Regions from separate parts of the Nocardioides hungaricus genome, predicted to be linked through region 2. Evidence: predicted binding sites of a transcription regulator. Region 2 holds the regulator's gene; the other holds the start of a gene.
What was found. Region 2 encodes HrcA, which represses chaperone genes, less so after heat shock. Its sites were predicted from a motif close to TTGGCACTCGNNNNNNNCGAGTGCCAA; they were not measured.
Positions count from the first base shown of each region.

Region 1 (7,638 bases), on a different contig from region 2:
GGGCTACGCCGCCGCGCTGGCCGCCGCCGGCCGGCCCGTCGACGAGAGGCTCGTCGCGCAGGGAGACTTCGGCCAGGAGAGCGGTGCCGCCGCGATGCGTGCCCTCCTGGAGCGCGACCCCGCGGTCGACGCGGTGTTCTGCGCCAACGACCTGATGGCGGTCGGCGCCCTGCAGGCGCTGCGCGAGGCCGGCCGCCGGGTGCCCGAGGACGTCGCCGTCGTCGGCTTCGACGACGCCCCGATCGCCCGGTCGGCGCACCCGCCGCTCACCACGGTGCACCAGTCCCCGGAGGAGATGGGTCGCGAGATGGTGGCGCTCCTGCTCGCCACGATGGCCGACCCGGACGCTGACCACCCCGGGCGGATGCTGTCCACTCGTCTGGTCGTCCGCGACAGCACCTGAACGGCCGACTAGCATTTCGGCATGGAGCAGCGCGGCGAGTCGCAGGTCCCGCTCGTCCTGCTCGCGACGAGTCGCGAGTGGATCGAGGGCGAGCCGGGGCACGGCGCGCTCGATGCCGCCCTCGCCGCCCACGGGCTGGCCAGCCGCTGGGTCCTGTGGGACGACCTCGCCGTCGACTGGGGCACCGCCGAGGTCGTCGCCGTGCGGTCCACGTGGGACTACGACGGCCGGCTGGGCGAGTTCCTCGGCTGGGCGTCCGGCGTCGGGCCGACGCTGCTCAACGGCGCGGCCGTGTTCCGGTGGAACACCGACAAGCACTACCTCGTCGAGCTCCAGGACGCCGGCCTGCCCGTCGTACCGACCGTCTCCGCCGACACGATCTTCGAGGTACGGGCGGCCGCCGACGAGTTCGGCCTGGCCGTCGTGAAGCCCCGTGTCGGGACCGGCGGGCGCGGGCTCGAGGTCGTCTCCGACGGCCGGGTCTGGCTGCCGCAGAGCGGCCACCCGGGGCCCTGGATCGTGCAGCCGCTGGTCGAGTCGATCCACACCGAGGGCGAGATCTCGGTGTTCGTGATCGCCGGCCGCCCGGTCAGCCAGGTGCAGAAGCTCCCCAGTGTCAACGACATCCGCGTCCACGAGCAGTACGGCGGCACGTCGCGGTCGGTCGAGCTCGGCGAGCAGGCCGCGGCGCTGGCCGCGGAGGCGGTCGCCACCGTCGTCGACCTGCTCGGCGAGGAGATCGTCTACGGCCGGGTCGACATGATGCGCCACGAGGGCCGGCTGGTCGTGGGCGAGGTCGAGCTCACCGAGCCGGGCCTCTACCTGGACGTGCTGCCGCTCAACGCGCTGCCGTTCGCCGAGGCGATCGCCGCCCGGGCGTACCCCAAGACCTGGTAGCCGACCCGGTCTCGACCCGCGGTCGCGCCCTCGCGCTCGGAGTCGGGTGTCTTGCACTCGCAGGGGTCGAGTGCTAAACATGAGGCTGGCACTCTCCTAGGGAGAGTGACAATCCGGATCGGTGCCAGTTGAGGCCCGCCGCGCCGGCGAGAAAGGGTTCGCCGGGTCAGCGGGGCCGTCCGTCGCGGGCAACCCACCGAGCCGGCTCCCCGAACTCTAAGCGTGAGGAATCGCAGGAGTTATGCCCAAGCTGATTGCTTTCAACGAGGAGGCCCGGCGCGGTCTCGAGCGTGGCATGAACACGCTCGCCGACGCCGTCAAGGTCACCCTCGGCCCCAAGGGCCGCAACGTCGTGCTCGAGAAGAAGTGGGGCGCTCCCACCATCACCAACGACGGTGTGAGCATCGCCAAGGAGATCGAGCTCGAGGACCCGTACGAGAAGATCGGTGCCGAGCTGGTCAAGGAGGTCGCCAAGAAGACCGACGACGTCGCCGGCGACGGGACGACGACCGCCACGGTCCTCGCCCAGGCGATGGTCCGCGAGGGCCTGCGCAACGTCGCGGCCGGCGCGAACCCGATGGGCCTCAAGCGCGGCATCGAGTCGGCCGTCGAGGCCGTGTCGGAGCAGCTCTCCGCCATGGCGATCGACATCGAGACCAAGGAGCAGATCGCGGCCACGGCCTCGATCTCCGCCGCTGACGCCACCGTCGGCGAGATCATCGCCGAGGCGATGGACAAGGTCGGCAAGGAAGGTGTCATCACCGTCGAGGAGTCGAACACCTTCGGGCTCGACCTCGAGCTCACCGAGGGCATGCGCTTCGACAAGGGCTACATCTCGGCGTACTTCGTCACCGACCCCGAGCGGATGGAGACGGTCCTCGAGGACCCCTACGTCCTCATCGCGAACCAGAAGGTCTCGAACGTCAAGGACCTGCTGCCGCTGCTCGAGAAGGTCATGCAGTCCGGCAAGCCGCTGCTGATCCTGGCCGAGGACGTCGACGGCGAGGCGCTGTCCACGCTGGTCGTCAACAAGATCCGGGGCACCTTCAAGTCCGTCGCCGTCAAGGCCCCGGGCTTCGGTGACCGCCGCAAGGCCATGCTGCAGGACATCGCGATCCTGACCGGCGGCCAGGTGATCTCCGAGGAGGTCGGCCTCAAGCTCGAGTCGACCGGCATCGAGCTGCTCGGCCAGGCCCGCAAGGTCGTCATCACCAAGGACGAGACCACCATCGTCGAGGGTGCGGGCGACGCGGACCAGATCGCCGGCCGCGTCAACCAGATCCGTGCCGAGATCGAGAAGTCGGACTCCGACTACGACCGCGAGAAGCTCCAGGAGCGCCTCGCCAAGCTGGCCGGCGGCGTGGCCGTCATCAAGGTCGGCGCGGCCACCGAGGTCGAGCTCAAGGAGCGCAAGCACCGCATCGAGGACGCCGTCCGCAACGCGAAGGCGGCCGTCGAGGAGGGCATCGTCGCCGGCGGCGGCGTCGCCCTGGTGCAGGCGTCGGCGACGGCGTTCGACAAGCTGGACCTGTCGGGCGACGAGGCGACCGGTGCGCAGATCGTGCGCCTGGCCACCGAGGCCCCGCTCAAGCAGATCGCGATCAACGCCGGCCTCGAGGGCGGCGTCGTGGCGGAGAAGGTGCGCGGTCTGGCGGCGGGCCAGGGCCTCGACGCGGCCACCGGCGAGTACGTCGACATGATCGCCGCCGGCATCATCGACCCCGCCAAGGTGACCCGCAGCGCGCTGCAGAACGCCGCCTCGATCGCGGCGCTCTTCCTCACCACCGAGGCCGTCGTGGCCGACAAGCCGGAGAAGGCCGCCCCCATGGGCGGCGACCCGACCGGCGGCATGGGCGGCATGGACTTCTAGCCAGTCGCCCCGCAGCAACATCCGAACGGCTCCAGTCCTCCGGGACCGGGGCCGTTCGGCATATCTCGTTGAGTTGGGCCGGAGTCGCCGTTGAGTTGGGCCGCATTCCCGGCTCGGTGGGACGAAGGCCCAGTTCGCGTGCGAATGAGGCCCAACTCAACGAGGATCAGGACATGCGCCCGCTCGCCCATCCGCTCGGGCTGTAGCCACCGCGTACGGCGTCCGAGTACAGGTCGCCGAACCGCTCGGCCATGAAGTCCTCGATCGCGGCCTCCTGGGAGCGGAGCACCGGCAGGAACGCCGTGGGGTCCTCCTGCGCGGCGGAGAACACATGGGCGTTGATCTCGTCGAGCCGCTCGCCGATGCGCTGGCTGTAGGCGAGCAGGAACGCGGACCGGAAGCCCTGGCTGCGCGGTCGCGAGCCGGGTGGCGCGACCCGTCCCGCCTCGGCGAGGGCGTGCTGGGCCTGGACGAGCAGCGAGGTGAACAGGATCTCGACCGCGGTCAGGTCGTCGGCGAACCCCACCACCGTGCTCATCGCCACCCGCGGACTGAACGCCGTCCGGCAGCGGCTGGCGGCGGCGACGGTCTGGAGCAGCAGCGACTTCGCGTCGGCGTACGGCGCATCGATCGGGATCCGGATCATCGACGGCCCCGCGTCCCGCTCGGCCGTGCCGGTGAGGACGGCGGCGTCGATGGCGTGCCGCGTGATCAGTTCCTGGGCCTTCGCGGTCAGCGCCGTGGCCTCGGCCTCGAACTCGGTCGACTCGGCCTTGGCCAGCAGGGCGCGCACCCGGTCGAGCATCGGGTCGGAGGTGGCACGACGCTCGCCCTCGGGCGCGCCTTCGTGTCCGGGCTGCGGGAGGAGGACCTCGAGCGGTGGGAGGTCGAAGATCACCCGCATCGCCTCCGCGATCACCCGGTAGGCCGACTCGGCGGCGGTCGGTCGGGCGTCGAGCTCCCAGCGGTCGAGCCACCCGGCCGCGGGACCGGCGTCGCCGGCGGTGACGGCCTCGGCCTGCGCGTGCCACCGCGGATCCACCGTCGTGGTCCCGGCGAGGACGCGGTCGAGATCGCGGACGAGATCGCGGACGACCGCGAGCTCGACCAGCGCGGCCACCTGCCCCCGGGCGGCCACCCGTCCCTGGCGGTGGAGCTCGCGCGGCTGCCAGCCGTGCTCCCACAGCAGCGCCACTTGATCGTGCAGCAGCCGCTCCGCCGCCGCGAGCGCGACCCTCCGCGGCAGGCCGTGGAGCCGAGGCCAGCCTCCCTCGGGATCGCCCATCCGCCGGCCGATGCCGATCTCGGCGACCCGGCACCAGGCCACCTCGGCGAGCTCCGCCTCGCTGAAGACCGGGTCGCGGGGGCTCGGGTGCTCGAAATCGCGCCAGGAGTCCGGTCCGCGTCGCGCCCCGCCGGCGTTCTGAGCCTGCTGCCGGGCCTGCTGCTGGGCCCGTTGCCTGGCTCGTTGCTTCGCCTTCGCCGCCCGGCGCGCCTGATTGTTCCTCCCCATGGCGGCACACGATAGGAGCACGCACCCCTGGCCATGCCGCCAGCACGCCCGCCTGTGGATGGGCGGTCGCGTCCGGCCCGCGATCCGGCCACTCTTGAGGGCATGGACCCGAGGAGGCACGATGACAGCCATGACCACCGGCACCGCCGCGACCTGGCTTCCGTGGAGCCGTCCGTTGACGGCAGCGGACCTGGAGACGATGCCCGATGACGGGCACCGCTACGAGCTCATCGACGGGGCGCTGATCGTGACGCCCTCGCCGGCGGTGCCGCACCAACGGGTGGTCGGCAACCTGCATGTGCTGCTGCGTGCGGCATGCACCGACGACTTCGAGGTGATGCTCGCGCCGCTGGACATCACCGTCTCCGAGATCACCGTGCTCCAGCCCGACCTGCTGGTCGCGCCGCGGTCGACGCTCACGGGTCGGAAGATGGTCGGCCTGCCGGTGCTCGCGGTCGAGGTGCTCTCGCCGAGCACCCGGCTCATCGACCTCAACCTCAAGAAGGCCGCCTTCGAGCGGGCGGAGGTCGCGTCGTACTGGGTGGTCGACCCCGAGCTCTCGTCGGTCACCGCCTGGCGCGTCGAGGGCGAGGGGTACGTCGAGGACGCGGTCGCCCGGGGCGAGCAGCTGTTCCACGGCGAGCTGCCGTTCCCGATGGAGTTCCGGCCGGCGCAGCTGGTGCGGTGAGCCGGCCCGGTTCGGGGGCTTGTGACGGGGCTTGTGACACCGTGGGGTCGTGGACGAGAGCCGACGGGACCGCTTCGAGGAGGTCGCGCCGGGGCTGATCGAGCCGGTGCGGCGCTTCCTGGCCCGCCGTACCGATCCCGAGACCGCGGAGGACGTGCTCGCCGAGACGCTCCTGGTCTGCTGGCGCCGGGCGGCGGAGCTGCCCGACGCGCCGCTGCCGTGGGTGTACGCCGTCGCCCGCAACTCCCTGCGCAACGCCGAGCGCTCGGCCCGTCGCCAGGAGCGGGTCGCCGCGCGGATCATGGCCGAGCCGGCCGACCCCGGTCCGCCCGACGACCCCGCGCTGCACGAGGCGCTGGCCACGCTGCGGCCCGAGGAGGCCGAGTTGCTCCGCCTGTGGGCGTGGGAGCAGCTCACGCCCGCCGAGATCGCCGTGGTCCTCGAGATCACGCCGAACGCCGCGAGCACCCGGCTGCACCGGGCGAAGCAGAAGCTGGCGCAGCGGCTGCGAAAGAGTGGGGCCGGTGCCGGACATGAGGAGTCGAGAGAGGGGAGAAGGTCATGACCGACGAGCTGCGCGACCGGATGCGCGCTGCCGACCCGGCCGGCTCCCTCCCGCCGGCCGACCCGTCCCGGGTGGCCCGACTCCTGGAGGACGTCATGAGCACCGAGCTCACCACCGAGAACCGCGAGACCGGCACGCGCGACCGCAGCCCGCTCACCTGGCTGGTGGCCGCCGCCGCGGTGCTGATCATCGCCGGCGTCGGGCTGTTCGCCCTCCTCAACGTCGGCGACGACCCCGCCGCTCCGCCGCCCGCGGCCGACGACACGACGGTCACCGAGCTCACGGCGCCCGGCGCCGACGCGTACGCCGCGAGGTGCATGGTGCCGAGCGCCGAGGTCCTCTCCGGGCAGGGCGTCGCCTTCGACGGCACCGTCACCACGATCGCCGACGGCGTCGTCACCCTCGACGTCGGCAAGTGGTACGCCGGCGGCCCGACCGACCTGGTCCGGGTGCGGGCGCCGTCGGAGGACATGCAGAAGCTCCTCGCGGCCGTCAGCTTCCGGGAGGGCAAGCGCTACCTGGTGTCCGCGAGCGACGGCCGGGTCACGGTGTGCGGCTTCAGCGCGCCGTACTCCGACGACCTCGTGGCGCTGTACCAGCAGGCGTTCGGGTGACCGACGGCCTGCTGCTCGCCGCCGGCGCCGGCCGGCGGATGGGTCGGCCGAAGGCGCTCGTGCGTGCCGAGGACGGCGAGCCCTGGCTGGTGCGCGCCGTCTGCGCGCTGGCCGACGGCGGGTGCGCCCGGGTGAGCGTCGTGCTCGGCGCGAGCGCCGAGGAGGCGCTGCCGCTGCTCGCGGGCACCGGCGCGACCGCGGTCGTCGTGGCCGACTGGGCCGACGGCATGTCCGCGTCGCTGCGGGCCGGGCTGGCCGCGCTCGACGGCACCGACGCCGACGCCGCGCTCGTCACGCTGGTCGACCTGCCGGACGTCTCGGCGGCGGTGGTCGCACGGGTGCTGCGCGGCGGAGCCGGCGCGGGCACGCTCCGCCGGGCGGCGTACGGCGGGGAGCCCGGTCACCCGGTGCTGATCGGCCGCGACCACTGGGCCGGCGTCGCGGGCGAGACCGCGGGCGACCGGGGTGCGCGCGGCTACCTCGCCACGCACGACGTCGAGCTCGTCGAGTGCGGCGACCTCGCCAGCGGGCGGGACGTCGACCGGCCAACCTCCGGCCAACACCCGTCCGCGTAGCCTTGCGGGCATGGCCCCCGAGTCGCTCGCCGCGTCCCCGTCAGCCGTGGCGTCCCGCCTCGGCGAGACCGGCTACCTCGCCGACGACGCCCTCGCGACGGTGACCTTCCTCGCGCTGCAGATGCGGCGCCCGCTGCTGCTCGAGGGCGAGCCCGGCACCGGCAAGACCGCGCTGGCGGAGGCGATCGCGGAGAGCCTCGACCTGCCGCTGATCCGGCTGCAGTGCTACGAGGGCATCGACGCCACGCAGGCGCTCTACGACTGGGACTTCCCGCGGCAGATCCTCCACCTCCGCGCCCTCGAGGCGGTCGGTGGCACCACGGGTGAGCAGGGCGTGGAGGAGGCCGAGAAGAGCCTGTACGACGCCCGCTTCCTGCTCGCCCGGCCGGTGCTCCAGGCGCTCCAGGAGAGCCCGGCGGTGCTGCTCGTCGACGAGGTCGACCGGGCCGACGACGAGTTCGAGGCGTTCCTGCTCGAGGTGCTGTCGACCTACCAGGTCTCCATCCCCGAGCT
Region 1 is NZ_BAAGRO010000047.1:33,098-40,735, reverse strand. It holds gene ACYVKX_RS17835 (LacI family DNA-binding transcriptional regulator) at 1-403, shown strand, start outside; gene ACYVKX_RS17830 (ATP-grasp domain-containing protein) at 425-1,300, shown strand; gene groL (chaperonin GroEL) at 1,542-3,170, shown strand; gene ACYVKX_RS17820 (DUF2786 domain-containing protein) at 3,337-4,683, opposite strand; gene ACYVKX_RS17815 (Uma2 family endonuclease) at 4,805-5,371, shown strand; gene ACYVKX_RS17810 (RNA polymerase sigma factor) at 5,421-5,936, shown strand; gene ACYVKX_RS17805 (hypothetical protein) at 5,933-6,550, shown strand; gene ACYVKX_RS17800 (nucleotidyltransferase family protein) at 6,547-7,125, shown strand; gene ACYVKX_RS17795 (AAA family ATPase) at 7,136-7,638, shown strand, end outside.
Region 1: a site for HrcA is predicted at 1,386-1,412, ahead of groL (chaperonin GroEL). Genes of this name have one in related genera too.

Region 2 (7,638 bases):
GCGGCGTTCGCGGTGGTCGGCAACGACGGCGGAGAGGAGCAGGGCAACGTCGCCACGGAGCCCGGGACGCTCCTCGTGGCGGCGTACTTCGTCGGCGACACCGAGCGCGGCCCGAGGCTGTTCCGCGAGTTCGACCAGATGGCGGGGACGGACCCGCTGCAGGCCGCGCTGGACCGGATCGAGCGGCCCGCGACCGACCCGGACTACCGCACCCCGTGGACCGCCACGTCCTTCGGCAGCGTCACGCTGGAGGACGGCGCGATCCGGGTCGAGCTCGGCGACGCCGTGCTCGACGACGCGCTCGCCGTGCAGCAGGTCGTCTACACGCTCCAGGGCGCGGCGCAGCAGCGGCTGCCGGTCTGGCTCGGGGACTCCGTCTACGAGGCGAGGCCGATGAACGCCGTGCTCAACATGGTCAACATCAACGATCCGGTCGACGGCACGGCCTACGAGGGCGCGTTCATCGCCCGCGGCCGCGCGAACGCCTGGGAGGGCACAGTGCTCTGGGAGCTGCGTGACGATGAGTCCGGCCGGGTCGTCCGCAACGGCTCCACGAACGCCGGCTACGCCCTGAACGAGTGGAACCCGTGGGAGGTGGAGGTCGACCTCTCCGGCCTGCCGGCGGGCTACTACACCTTCTCCGTGCAGGGGGACGACGCCTCGGCCGGGGGCGAGAAGTACGCCCCGGACTCCGACACGCGCCGGATCATCGTGAGATAGCGCCGACTCGCCGGAAGGATGGACCCATGACCACCCGGACCCGGATCGTCGTCCTGCTCGCCACCGCCGCGCTCGCGCTCGCGGGCTGCGGAGACGACCCGTCCGCCGAGGACCAGCGCCCCGCGAGCGGGGGCACCGAGCCGAGCGGTACGCCGACCGGCGAGCCGTCGTCGGACGGCAGCGCCCCCGCGGACACGGTGACCGTGCCGGTCTACTTCACCGGGGAGACCCCGGGCGGCACCGCCCTCTACCGCGAGTTCCGCAAGGTGGACGCCGCCGACCCGCTCGGGGCCGCGCTGACCCTGGCCGCGTCGGGCGACGCGCTCGACCCGGACTACGGCACCGCCCTGCCGGCCGGGACGTTCAACACGTCGGGCGGCGCCGAGATCCCGCTGCCGGACGACTCCTGGACCGCGATCCCCGACGGCATGTCCGAGAGCGACTCGATCCAGGCGATCCAGCAGCTCGTCTACACCGCGCAGGGCGTGCTCCAGTCGCGCGACCCGATCACGTTCACCGACTCCTCCGGCGCCGCCACCCAGATCTTCAACGTCGCCTCGGAGGACGGCTTCCGCGCGGCCGACCCGATCGAGACCCTGGCGCTGGTGAGCGTGACGAGCCCCGAGCAGGGCGCGACCGTCGGCGAGACCTTCACCGCGAAGGGCGTGTCCAGCTCGTTCGAGGCCACCACGCCCTGGGAGATCCGCGCCGCCGACGGCTCGGTGGCGTTGAAGGGCTTCGCGACCGCCGAGGGCTGGATCGACAGGCTCTACCCCTGGGAGACGAAGGTCGACGTCTCCTCACTCGACCCGGGCGAGTACACCTTCGTCGCCCTCACCGACGACCCCTCCGGCGGCGAGGGCGGCGGCCCGACCGAGGACTCCAAGGCCATCACCGTCGAGTGAGCTCAGCCGCCCCACCGCGGCGTGCGCGCGAGCAGGGCCGACACCGCGGCGACGCCGGCGGTCGAGGTGCGCAGCACCTCGGCGCCCAGCCGCACCGAGACCGCGCCGGCGGCCACGAACGTCGCCACCTCGTCGTCGGTGAGGCCGCCCTCGGGGCCGACCACCACGACGATCCGGCCAGTGAGAGGTACGTCGACGGCGGCCAGGGCTGACGAGGCCCCCTCGTGCAGCACGACCGCCAGGTCCGCGGCCGCGACCAGCGCGGCGACGTCGGCGGTCGACGCCATCTCGTCCACCGCGGGGAGCCACGACCGGCGCGCCTGCTTGGCCGCCTCGCGGGCGGTGGATCGCCAGCGGTCGAGCGACTTCGCGGCCCGCTCCCCCTTCCAGACCGCGACGCTGCGGGCGGCCGCCCACGGCACCACCCGGGCGACGCCGACCTCGGTCAGCACCTCGACCGCGAGCTCGCCACGGTCGCCCTTGGGGATCGCCTGCACGACCACCACCTCGGGCGAGGGAGCCTCGACCACGACGACCTCCTCGACGACGACCGCGAACACCCGCTTGCCGGTCGAGGCGACCGCGCCGCGCACCGAGACACTGGCGCCGTCGGTGAGCACGACCTGCTCGCCGACCCGCAGCCGGCGTACCGCCACCGCGTGGTGGGCCTCGTCTCCCTCGACGCTCACCTCGGCACCGACGACGACCCCGCCGAGGGCCGGCACCAGGTGGACGGGGAGCGACATCAGTGCGTGTTGAACGCGTCGCGGAGCCGGCCGAACACGGACTTGGGGTCCGGGCGCACCTGCCCCGACGGCGCCTCCTCTCCGCGGATCGCGGCGAGCTCGCGGAGCAGCTCCTCCTGGCGAGGGTCGAGCCGCGTCGGCGTCTCGACCACGACGGTCACGACCAGGTCGCCGCGACCGCCGCGCAGGCCCGGGACGCCGCGGCCCCTGAGCACCTGCTCCGTCCCCGACTGCATGCCGGGGCGTACGTCGAGCTCGAAGCTCTGCTCCGGCGCCGACTCGCTCGGGTCCGCGCCGACGACGTCGGCCTCGAGGGTCGGCAGGGTCAGCGTGGTGCCGAGCGCGGCCGCGGTCATCGGCAGCGTGACCGTGCAGTGCAGGTCGTTGCCGTGGCGGGTGAAGGTGGGGTGCGGGGCGACATGCATCTCGACGTACAGGTCGCCGGCCGGCCCGCCGCCGGGGCCGACCTCGCCCTCGCCGCTGAGCTGGACACGGGTGCCGTCGTCGACCCCGGCCGGGATCTTCACGGTCAGCGTGCGGCGCGAGCGGACCCGGCCGTCGCCGGAGCACTCGCGGCAGGGGTCCGGGATGACCGTGCCGAAGCCGCGGCATGCCGCGCAGGGGCGCAGCGTCCGGATCTCGCCGAGGAACGACCGCTGCACGTGCGCGACCTCGCCGGCCCCCCGGCAGGTCTCGCACGGGATCGGACGGGTGCCGGGCGCCGTACCCTCGCCGTGGCAGGTGCCGCACAGCACCGCGGTGTCGACCTTGATCTCGCGGGTGACGCCGAACGCCGCCTCGGCGAGCGTCACCTCGAGGCGGATCAGCGCGTCCTGGCCGCGCCGCTCGCGAGGCCGCGGACCGCGGCCCCCGCCGGACCCACCGCCGCCGAAGAACGCGTCCATGATGTCGGTGAACGAGAAGCCGGCGCCCTGGCCGCCGAAGCCCCCGCCCATGCCGCCGAACGGGTCGCCGCCGCGGTCGTACGCCGCGCGCTTGCTCGGGTCGGAGAGCACCTCGTAGGCGAGCGAGACCTCCTTGAACCGCTCCTGCGCCGCGGGGTCCGGGTTCACGTCGGGGTGGTACTGCCGTGCGAGCCGCCGGTAGGCCTTCTTGATGGCGTCGCCGTCCGCGTCGCGGTCGACACCGAGCAGCTCGTACAGGTCCTGACTCAACTGCGTTCCTTCGGGGTTCGTGGGTTGCTGGGGTGGGCGGTGGGGGCTCAGGCCTCGTCGAGGATCCGCGAGACGTAGCGCGCCACGGCACGCACGGCGGCCATCGAGCCGGGGTAGTCCATCCGGGTCGGCCCGACGACGCCGAGCCGGGCGAACGCCTCGTCGCCGGGCCCGTAGCCGGTGGCGACGACGCTGGTCGAGGCGAGCTCCTGGTAGGGGCCCTCGTGCCCGATCCGCACCGTCAGCACCTCGCCGGTGGTCGCCTCGCCGAGCAGCTTGAGCAGCACGACGTGCTCCTCGAGCGCCTCGAGCAGGGGGCGTACGGCGGAGTCGAAGTGGTCGCCGAACCGGGCCAGGTTCGCGGCCCCTCCCACGGCGACCCGCTCGTCGGAGCGGTGGTCGGACATCGCGTCGACCAGCGCGTCGACGACCGCGGCGAGCGTGGCGTCGGCGCCGTCCGCGGGCAGGAGGTCGCGGAGTCCGGCGACCGCCTCGGCGATGACCTCGCCGACGGACGCGCGCAGCACCACGGACCGCAGGTCGGCGAGCTCCTCCTCCGACAGCTCTCCGGAGACCTCGACCAGGCGCTGCTCGACCCGGCCGGTGCTGAGGATCAGCACCACCAGCAGCCGGTACGGCGCCAGCGCGATCACCTCGACGTGCCGGACCGTGGAGCGCGAGAGCGTGGGGTACTGCACGACCGCGACCTGCCGGGTCAGCTGCGAGAGCAGCCGCACCGAGCGGGTGACGACGTCGTCGAGGTCGACTGCGCCGTCCAGGATCGTGGCGATGGCGCGCCGCTCCGCCGCGCTCATCGGCTTGACCGTGGTGAGCCGGTCGACGAAGAGCCGGTAGCCCTTGTCGGTCGGCACCCGGCCGGCGCTGGTGTGCGGCTGGGTGATGTAGCCCTCGTCCTCGAGCGCGGCCATGTCGTTGCGGACGGTGGCCGGCGAGACGCCGAGCCCGTGCCGCTCGACCAGCGCCTTGGAGCCGACCGGCTCCTCGGTGGCGACATAGTCCTCGACGATCGCCCGGAGGACGGCGAGTCTGCGCTCCTCCTGCATGCCGGCCTCCTCTCCCTGCTGGCACCGCTGCTGGCACGCCTACTGGCACTCGAATGACGGGAGTGCCAAGGGTACTAGCCGGACCCGGGGGCCACCCGACGGCACGACGCTGTTGCCCGGCGCCGATTTGGAATAGGTTAGGCTTACCTAACTCATCAGGAGGTGCCATGCTCGCCACCGATCCCCGTCAGCTCGCCGCGGACGCCCGGAGCATCCTGGCCTGCCCGTCCGAGGTCAGCCTCGTGATCGAGGGCGAGCCGATGGTCGAGGACGACACCGGCCTCACCGACCGATTCGGTACGCCGACGTTCCTCTGCCGTCCGGACGCCCTCGTCGCGCGGGCCGCGGCCGCGCACCGCAGCGCCCTGCTCACCGTGGCCAGCGGGCTCGGCCCGCGCGGCGGTCCCGAGCGCGCCGACACCCTCACGCTCGCCGGCCGGCTCGAGCGCGTCGGCGTCGAGGGCTGCGACTGCTGCCAGGAGGTGCGCCACGTGGTCGCGCTCCGCCTCAACTTCGTGCTGCTCGAGCGGGCGGGGCGCCAGCACCGGGTGCCGCTGGAGCGGTTCCGCGGCCAGGAGCACGAGCTCAGCCGCGGCCACCTCCAGCGCTCCATCGAGCACGCCAACGACTGCCACCAAGACGAGCTGCGCCAGGCCGTCTCGACCGGCACGCAGACCCGGCCGGCCGAGCTGCTCGGGGTCCGGCTGGCCGAGCTGACCCCGGCCGGCGTCGAGGTGCAGTGGATCGACGTCGACGGCGCGCACCGGCACGTGATCGAGTTCCCGCGGGTCGCCGGCGACCTCACCGAGCTCGGCGACATGCTGCGGCACAGCCTGCACGCGGGCATCTGCTGACGTCTCTGGGCTGGCGCTCTCTACTCTGGGCCTACTCTGGGGCGGTGGCATTCACCGAGGTCGCCGACCGGGTCTGGGTCGCCCGCTACGAGTGGTTCGACGTCAACGTCTCGCTCGTCGGCGGCGCCGACGGGCTGCTCGTCGTCGACACCCACGGCTCCGGGGCCGCGGCCCGCGAGGTGGTCGAGGACGTGCGCCGGCTCGGCGCCGGGCCGGTGACCGGGATCGTCAACACCCACTGGCACTTCGACCACACCTTCGGCAACGGCACGTTCCGCGCGGCGTACGGCGGGGTGCCGATCGTCGCCCACGAGACCGCCGTGGAGGAGCTGGAGCGCGGGGCCGCCGAGATCAAGCGGCGGTACGCCGACGAGCCCTCCGACCCGCACACGGCCGACGTCGTCGCGACCGAGGTCGCGCTGCCGGACCGGACGTTCTCCAGCGCGCTCGTGCTCGACGCCGGCGACCGGATGGTCGAGCTGGTGCACCCGGGGCGCGGGCACACCGGCGGCGACCTGGTGGTCCGCGTGCCGGACGCCGGCGTGCTGCTCGCCGGCGACCTGGTCGAGGAGTCCGCTCCCCCGTCGTTCGGCGCCGACTCGTGGCCGATGGACTGGCCGCTCACGCTCGACGTGGTGCTCGGGCTGACGACGTCCGGCTCCGTGGTCGTGCCGGGTCACGGTGCGCCGGTCGACCGCGCGTTCGTCGAGCGGCAGCGCAACGAGATCGGGATCGTCGCCGAGACGATCCGCGACCTCGCCGGACGCGGCGTGCCGCTCGACCGGGCGCTCGACGCCGGCGAGTGGCCCTGGCCCGCCGACCGGCTCGGCGACGCCGTTCGCCGGGGCTACGAGCAACTGCCGCGCAGCCAGAGACGGTTGCCGCTCATCTGACCGGGTACCTCCTCGCCATGAGTGAGAGCACCGGCATCGAGGACGAGGACCTGCCCGAGGACCTCCGGCCCACCGACGACAACCCGCTCGCCCAGCCGCTCGAGGAGGACGAGGCGAAGTCGGCCGAGGAGCTGGACATGCAGGGCGGCAAGACACCCGACTCCGACGACTGACGGCGTGCCCTCCCGGCGACTGTCGGCGCTCGCGCCTACGGTCGTCGGGTGACCTCCCACGACCGCTACGGCACCGACGTCCTCGCCACCGACTGGCGCGCTCCCAAGCGCGGCCGCGCCGTCGCGGCACCGGCCGAGCTGGGCGCGGTCGTCGAGGAGGTCACCACGGACTGGTGCGGCGAGATCGTCGCGGTCGACCGCGACCTGCACACGGTCACGCTCGAGGACCGGCGCAACCGGCGCCGTACCTTCCCGCTCGGCCCGGGCTTCCTGGTCGACGGCCGGCCGGTCATCCTGACCGCACCCGTGCGCGCCGCGGCGCCCGCCCGGCCGACGCGTACGGCGTCCGGCTCGGTCGCCGTCCCCGGCGCGAGGGCGCGGGTGGCCCGGGCCAGCCGGATCTTCGTCGAGGGCCGACACGACGCCGAGCTGGTCGAGAGGGTGTGGGGCGACGACCTGCGGATCGAGGGCGTCGTGGTCGAGTACCTCGGCGGCGTCGACGACCTGGCCGACCACCTGCGCGACTTCGAGCCCGGCCCGGAGCGCAGGGTCGGCGTCCTCGTCGACCACCTGGTGGCCGGCTCCAAGGAGAGCCGGATCGCGCAGGGCATCGCGAGGTCGCCGGTCGGCCGGCACGTGCTGATCGTCGGCCACCCGTTCGTCGACATCTGGGCCGCGGTGCGGCCCGAGCGGCTCGGGCTCCCGCGCTGGCCCGACGTGCCGCGCTCGGTCGAGTGGAAGAAGGGGGTGTGCCAGCAGCTCGGCTGGCCGCACCGCGACCAGGCCGACGTCGCCCGCGCGTGGCAGCACATCCTCGGCAGGGTGTCGTCCTACCACGATCTGGACCCGGCCCTGCTGGGCCGGGTCGAGGAGCTGATCGACTTCGTGACGTCGTAGCGACTAGGACGACCGCAGCGGTCGGCCGTGGACGTCCTTGCTGTCGGTCGCCAGGATGATGATGCCGTCGATGAACGGCCACAGCCCGCCGATGCCGCAGGTGATCAGCGTGACGACGAGCTGCCACACGCCGGTCTTGGTGTCGCCGATGTAGAAGCGGCCGATGCCCAGCGGGATCAGGATCTGCAGCAGGCCGGCGACCAGCTTGCTC
Region 2 is NZ_BAAGRO010000064.1:67,661-75,298, forward strand. It holds gene ACYVKX_RS21980 (Gmad2 immunoglobulin-like domain-containing protein) at 1-720, shown strand, start outside; gene ACYVKX_RS21985 (Gmad2 immunoglobulin-like domain-containing protein) at 747-1,625, shown strand; gene ACYVKX_RS21990 (16S rRNA (uracil(1498)-N(3))-methyltransferase) at 1,628-2,371, opposite strand; gene dnaJ (molecular chaperone DnaJ) at 2,371-3,546, opposite strand; gene hrcA (heat-inducible transcriptional repressor HrcA) at 3,594-4,610, opposite strand; gene ACYVKX_RS22005 (hypothetical protein) at 4,778-5,464, shown strand; gene ACYVKX_RS22010 (MBL fold metallo-hydrolase) at 5,509-6,357, shown strand; gene ACYVKX_RS22015 (hypothetical protein) at 6,375-6,530, shown strand; gene ACYVKX_RS22020 (DUF3097 domain-containing protein) at 6,579-7,427, shown strand; gene ACYVKX_RS22025 (TM2 domain-containing protein) at 7,431-7,638, opposite strand, start outside.